DNA from 2 places in the Brassicibacter mesophilus genome. Region 2 is predicted to be linked to the other one. Evidence: riboswitches for the same ligand, from Rfam matches in the RefSeq annotation. Region 2 holds a riboswitch; the other holds the start of a gene.
What was found. A riboswitch is a leader RNA that binds a small molecule or an ion and turns the genes downstream of it on or off. The one in region 2 is predicted to bind S-adenosylmethionine.
Positions count from the first base shown of each region.

Region 1: linked by a shared signal. The riboswitch ahead of metK (methionine adenosyltransferase) and the one ahead of HNR33_RS08035 (methionine ABC transporter ATP-binding protein) in region 2 are both predicted to bind S-adenosylmethionine.

Region 1 covers NZ_JBNPXI010000004.1:195,138-198,705, reverse strand. The annotation lists gene HNR33_RS07570 (sigma-70 family RNA polymerase sigma factor) at 1-92, opposite strand, end outside; gene HNR33_RS07565 (hypothetical protein) at 480-803, opposite strand; gene metK (methionine adenosyltransferase) at 865-2,055, opposite strand; SAM riboswitch class I at 2,289-2,399, opposite strand; gene HNR33_RS07555 (COG2426 family protein) at 2,488-2,958, opposite strand; tRNA gene HNR33_RS07550 (tRNA-Pro) at 3,242-3,318, shown strand.
Region 2 covers NZ_JBNPXI010000005.1:101,745-105,312, reverse strand. The annotation lists gene HNR33_RS08045 (MetQ/NlpA family ABC transporter substrate-binding protein) at 1-197, opposite strand, end outside; gene HNR33_RS08040 (methionine ABC transporter permease) at 216-896, opposite strand; gene HNR33_RS08035 (methionine ABC transporter ATP-binding protein) at 844-1,923, opposite strand; SAM riboswitch class I at 2,021-2,128, opposite strand; gene HNR33_RS08030 (M20 family metallopeptidase) at 2,161-3,366, opposite strand.

The DNA of each region.
Region 1 (3,568 bases), on a different contig from region 2:
ATGGCTGGTCTAAGCCTCAATAAAAGCTCTTCCTTTGCACCCATATCTTCAGTTAGGCTCTTCTCGTAAAGCTCTTCTATTTTACTATACATATATATCCTCCATAGAAGAGGCGCCTCTTGATATTTACCGGTAGTTAGATAATATCGGATTTTAGTGAAATGCTTAAATGGGGAGTATGGGGAAAGTCACGTGAATATGAATATAAGTAAATAAAGAACGTTCATGCGATGATGATTTTGAGAAAACTATAGGCTTATAAAAGAAAAAATCTTAAAATTTGCAAACTCGCTCCGAAAAACACTCCGCTCAGACATGCAAATTTCTTAACAGATTTTTTCTCTTCTTTCACCTAGTTTTCTTAACAAAATTACATAAGCATTCTCTTATCTTTATTTATTCATATTCAAGCAATATTTTTATTTCAAGCTCAATTATCCATAAAGCCTTATTGATTAAAGAGTAAAAAATAAGAGAAGCTAAAAGTCTTCATATGACTTCTCAGCTTCTCCTAAACTTTGTAATACCCTGTATTCAATTTGTATATTATCTCTTATACTGTTAATTATCCTCAGTATGTCTGTATCCTGTTGTTCCAAAATCAATACTATGTGATTAAAGTTCTTTTTAAGTGAATTTAGAATATATTCCAGTTCCTCTGCGTTATTTACCATTACTTCAATCTTGTGATCAATACTTGTATTTCTCCTGTTTGAGATATCTATAAACACGTTTTTTATGAACTCGATCACACCATAGATAAAAAATACATAAACGAAAACTGTAAAAATCCATACCATCATAGCATTCATCCTTTTTAATAAGGTTATATATTATATTATGAATAGTTACAGTTTATGTTTCCTACTTTCCTAGTCCTTCTTTTTTAAGAATTTCAGCTTTATCAGTTTTTTCCCAAGGAAGGTCAAGGTCTGTTCTTCCAAAATGTCCGTATGCAGCTACTTGCTTGTATATAGGTCTTCTAAGGTTTAAGTCTCTTATGATAGCTGCTGGCCTTAAATCAAAGTATTTTTGAATTAATTCTTCAATCTTACTTTCTTCGATTTTGTTTGTTCCAAAAGTATCAACTAGCACTGAAACAGGATGTGCTACTCCTATTGCATAAGCAAGCTGAACTTCACATTTATCTGCTAATCCTGCTGCTACAACATTCTTAGCAACATATCTTGCCGCATAAGCTGCTGATCTGTCTACCTTTGTAGGATCTTTTCCTGAGAATGCTCCACCACCATGACGAGCATAGCCACCATAAGTATCTACTATTATTTTTCTTCCTGTAAGACCAGCATCTCCTTGAGGTCCACCAACAACAAATCTTCCAGTTGGATTGATATAGTACTTTGTATCTTCATCTAGTAATTCTCTAGGTACTATTTTATTAATAACATGATCTCTTAAATCTCTAGCAATAGTTTTTAAATCTACTTCTGGACTGTGTTGAGTTGATATAACGACTGCGCTAACTCTAACAGGTTTGTTATCATGATACTCAACAGTTACTTGTGTCTTTCCATCCGGTCTTAAATAATCAAGAGTTCCATTTTTTCTTACTTCACTTAGTCTTCTAGAAAGCTTATGAGATAACGATATAGGCAGTGGCATAAGCTCTGGCGTTTCATTACATGCGAAACCAAACATTATCCCTTGATCTCCTGCTCCGATTAAATCCAGATCATCTTCTGCTCCGGACTTATGCTCTAATGCTCTGTTTACGCCCATAGCTATATCAGGTGACTGCTCATCAATAGCAGTAAGTACCGCACATGTATCACCATCAAAGCCGTATTTCGCTCTAGTATACCCAATATCCTCTATAGTCTTTCTTACAACCTTAGGAATGTCTACATACCCTTCTCTTAGAGAAATCTCACCTGCTACTAAAACTAATCCTGTAGTCACAGATGTTTCACAAGCCACCCTAGCCTCAGGATCAGTTTCTAAAAACGCATCAAGAATAGCATCTGAAATCTGATCACATATTTTATCTGGATGTCCTTCTGTTACCGATTCTGAAGTAAATAACCACTTTTTCATTTTAATTATCCTCCTCCAATGTAATATACTTAAAACTTACCCATTAATTCAAATTGAAAACCCGCGCTATATATCCAAGCATGAATCTAAAAACACACCTCAACATTTATTAGTCATAACATAACATATTATTTACAGAAGCATAGCAATATATTTCAATTCCAAGCTTTCAATTTGATTTTCGGCAAAACAAAAAACCTCTTCCACAAGAAAGAGGCGTGATTTCATACTTAACCTCATCTTCCAGAACAATAATTCTGTAGGACTTAGCACCTCATAACTGTAGTCAGTTACCGGTTGCCGGGCTTCACAGGGCCTATTCCCTCAGCCGCTCTTGATAAGGCATCAAGATTTTTAATTTAATTTTTTCACTGAACGTATTCTATCATAACTACATATACTAGTCAATAGTAATTTTTTAACATTAACGTTTTATAATATTGACGTGACTTGATGACTAAGAGTAAGTACAATAATACCTGATGTCATAATACCTAATATTATTGCAATAAACGCATGTCTAAATCTTATATTAAAAAGTGTTGCAGCTAGACACCCAGTCCAAGCTCCCGTAGTTGGCAGAGGTATGGCTACTAAAAGGTATAATCCAAAAACACTGTATTTTTTTATGTTTTTGCTCCTTTTCAATGTTCTTCTTTTAAGCCAGTTTATAAGTCCTCCAAAACCCTTTGTACTTCCCAAATTATTAAATATAGGCTTTAAAAGCAATAACAAAAAAGGAACTGGTATGCTGTTCCCTATTACACTTATTATAGCACTATGTAGCGGACTAAGCCCTAAGGAAATGCCTACAGGTATGGCTCCTCTAAGCTCAGATATAGGTGTGGCTGCAAGCATCATTACTAAGAGCTCCTCTCTAATGATTGCTAAAATATCCTCCATATAATCCCCCAAAATATCTGATATATTCTGTCATCTATATTATTATATATTTACTTTACAATATTTAGAAGTCATTTTTGGAACTCTATGCCCTCTATGTCATATATTGGGCAGTTTAGAGTATTTGATAACATAGGTTTACGTAAAATTTTAAGTATTAGAAAGATAAAATGAGAATTTCATAAATTATTAAATGAAACCAATGAATTTCTGAGAAAACAAACTCATATGGAGCATTGCAAATACAATACAAATCTTTTATACTATATAGGTAACATATTAACGGGGTGTAGCGCAGTTTGGTAGCGCACGTGGTTTGGGACCATGGGGCCGGGGGTTCGAGTCCCTCCACCCCGACCATCAGAAAAAGCTGAGATGAAAATCTCAGCTTTTTTCTATTTTTCCCTTTCTTCATAAATCAATTAAAAATTGTCTCTACTTGCATTTACTTCCACATTACATAAATGTAATCCATTTGTAATCAAAATATAATCTAAAATCTCCATAAATGATATATAATTACAGATGAAGGGGAACTTATTAACACATTTTGTCGTCTAACGTGTTAAACCTAAATATAAAAATTCATAAAGACATATGAAAAATAAAA
Region 2 (3,568 bases):
ACAATTTCTAACTCGATATTTTCATGAGCTAGCTTCTGTTTTACGTAGTCCCACACTTCATGTTCCGCACCAGTAACACCCAATTTAATTGTAGTCTTTTCAATAGTAGAATCTGTTTTTGTATTACTGCATCCCACAAATGAAGATAAAATAACTATTAATGCTATAAATGTTATAAAAATCTTTTTAACTTTCATTTAAATTCCTCCTAGATTTTAGTGATTTATTTTTTTTAATAAAAACTCTCCGAAGCCTTGCACCAAGTTCACAAGGATTAATAGAACAATAATAGTCACAACCATGATATCTGTCTTAAAGTACTGATATCCGTAGCGTATGGCAAAGTCACCTAGCCCTCCTCCGCCAACCGTACCTGCCATAGCAGAAAGTCCAATAAGACTTATTATGGCAATTGTTAATGCATAAATAATTCCTGGGAGTCCTTCTAGTAGTAAAATTCGACATATAATCTCAAATGGACTAGAGCCCATTGATTCAGCAGCTTCAATAACACCTCTATCAACATCAAGTAAAGCTGATTCAATTTGTCTTGCAATAAAAGGAGTAGCTCCAAAAATTAATGGCACTATAGCGCCCTTCATTCCAATAGTTGTACCTACTATAAGCCTAGTAACTGGAATAATAGCAGCCAGCAAAATAATAAAAGGAATTGACCTTAATGTATTCATAATTTTACCTACAATCTGAAAGCTCCACTTATTCTCTAAAATATGTCCTGGTCTTGTAACTACTAATATTACTCCTATAGGTATTCCTAATATAGTCGATATCACTCCAGATATAGAAACCATACATATAGTTTCATACAATGCTTTAAGCAAATCAGGATATAACTCGATTAGATTCGGTGCTAATGTCTTTATCAACGTTAACATCTTTTATCACCTCAACATAGATATTATGGTCTTCTAAATACTTAATTGCCTCTAAAATGTTCACTTTATTTCCACTAAGCCTAACTATAAGACTTCCAATAGGAACATTTTGGATGTTTTCAATATTTCCAAATAAAATACTAGCATCTATTTTATATACTCGAGAAATACGAGAAATAAATGGCTGCCCTGTTTTTTGTCCCATAAATGATATTTTAGCAAGCATCTGACTCTCAGCAATTTCATTTACAAAGTGCTCATCTTCGTAGAAGCTTTGTATATTGTTATAATGAAATATATTAGAAACAAAGCTTTTTGTAATACTCTCTTTAGGCTTCGAAAATACTTGTAAAACATCTCCGTTTTCAACAATTTCTCCATTTTCCATCACCGCAACCCTATTACATATTTCCTTAATTACTTGCATTTCATGTGTAATAATTACAATAGTTAAACCTAACTTTTCATTGATTTCCTTTAGTAGTTTTAGTATAGACTTTGTTGTTTGTGGGTCTAAAGCAGATGTAGCTTCATCACATAAAAGAACCTTTGGATCATTGGCTAGTGCCCTAGCTATTGCGACTCTCTGCTTCTGACCCCCACTAAGCTGAGAAGGGTATGCATGTGCTTTATCATTTAAGCCAACTAATTCAAGAAGTTCATACACTTTGTTTTGTATCTGATTACTATTTAATCCACTTCCTTTTAAAGGATAGGCAATGTTTTGAAATACACTGCGTGCCTTCATTAGATTGAAATGTTGGAATATCATGCCGATTTTTTTCCTGCTTTGCCTTAGCTGCTTTGGTGAAAAACTAGTTAGCTCTTTTCCATCAACAATAACCTTTCCTGACGTAGGTCTTTCTAGCAAGTTAATGCATCTAATCAATGTACTTTTACCAGCTCCACTGTATCCAATAACCCCAAATATTTCTCCCTTAGAAATGTTAAGATTTACTTTCTTCAATGCTTCTACAGCTTGATTCTTAGTAAAATAAGTCTTGTTGACATCATTAAGCAGAATCAATACAATCACTCTCCTCGTAAGAATAATTTCAAAATTATTAACAGAAAAACAGCAATAAAAAAAGCCCTATGGAAAGGACATATTATTCTACTATACCTTCCCATCTCTCAGAACTGTGTTCTGCTGGATTTAGCACCTGGCATTAATGCAAACGCTGGTTGCTGAGACTTCATTGGGCCAGTCCCTCGGTCTCTCTTGATAGGTTATCTCTTATTATTTTTTTACTTCATTTAATTCTTAACGTTTTACTGATTTAAACTCTTGTTTAATCTGATTAAGAAGCTCTGTATCTATAATCAAATCTAACCCTGTTAATGCTAGTGCTTTTGCCCCTAATAACAGTGCATTGTCGGCTTCTGCTGTAATAGCAGCATTACGGAAAGCAACAGTATGACCTACTAAGTTTTTATTACCTATTTTTATTGTAGGATGAATAGTAGGTACAACTTGGCTGATGTTTCCCGTATCAGTTGATCCAATACCTTTTTTACTACAAGCATCAAATTTTTCCCCAAGGTTTTCTAGGTTATTTTTGAAAACTTCATCAAGCCTTTTATTTATAAGAAGATTATCTACAGGGTTCTGAAATGCTATAATATTTAATTTGGATCCAGTAGCCATCGCAGCACCTTCTGCGATTGCCTTAACTTTTTTAGTTACTTCATCAAGTTTTGATTTTGTTTCTGCTCTTATAAAGAATCTTGCTTTTGCATAATCTGGTATAATATTGGGAGCATCTCCACCATGTGTAATAATTCCATGTATTCTTACATCATCAGCAACATGTTGTCTAAGAGCATTGATCCCATTAAATAAAAGTATTACAGAATCTAGAGCATTGATTCCTTCCTCAGGAGCTGCAGAAGCATGCGCAGATTTGCCTATAAATTCAAAATCTAAAGGATCTACAGCAAGGCTATTTCCTGTAATAGTAGTCCTGTTAGAAGGATGAAGCATCATACATGCATCAATTTCTTCTAATAAATTCTCTCTCACAAAGCTTCCTTTAGCACTTCCATTTGGCCCGCCTTCTTCTGCTGGTGTTCCAAAAACAACCACTTCTCCACCTATTTCATCTATAATACTTCCTAATGCAATGGCTGCTGCTACACTAGTTGCTCCAATAATATTGTGTCCACACGCGTGTCCTAAACTAGGTAGTGCATCATATTCTGCTAAAAAGCCTATCACAGACCCTGAAGAACTGGCAGCCCTTTTACGGCCAATAAATCCTGTTGGGTGTCCAGCGACACCTACTGAGACATTAAATCCGTGATTTGCTAGCGTATCTGACAGTAGTTTACTGGCAAAAAACTCTTCATTTCCAATCTCCGGTCTGTTATGAATCTGATGACTAATAGATATATATTTTTCTCTGCCCGATTCAATACTTGAAATAATATGCTTCTTAAAAAATTCAACCTCCTTTGTGCTAAATCTCAATCATATCACTCTCCTTTAACTTTAATAAAATTGAACAATTATAAAAAAGGCTTCTAAAGAAACATTATAATGTTGCCTTTTTTGAAACTCATATACGGAAAGTTCTTGTTATTAAAAATATAAAAGTAGAACTTTCCTATTCGTTATAAAACAAAAAACCCCTTCTTATATACAATAAGAAGAGGCTATACATTCAGTCAAA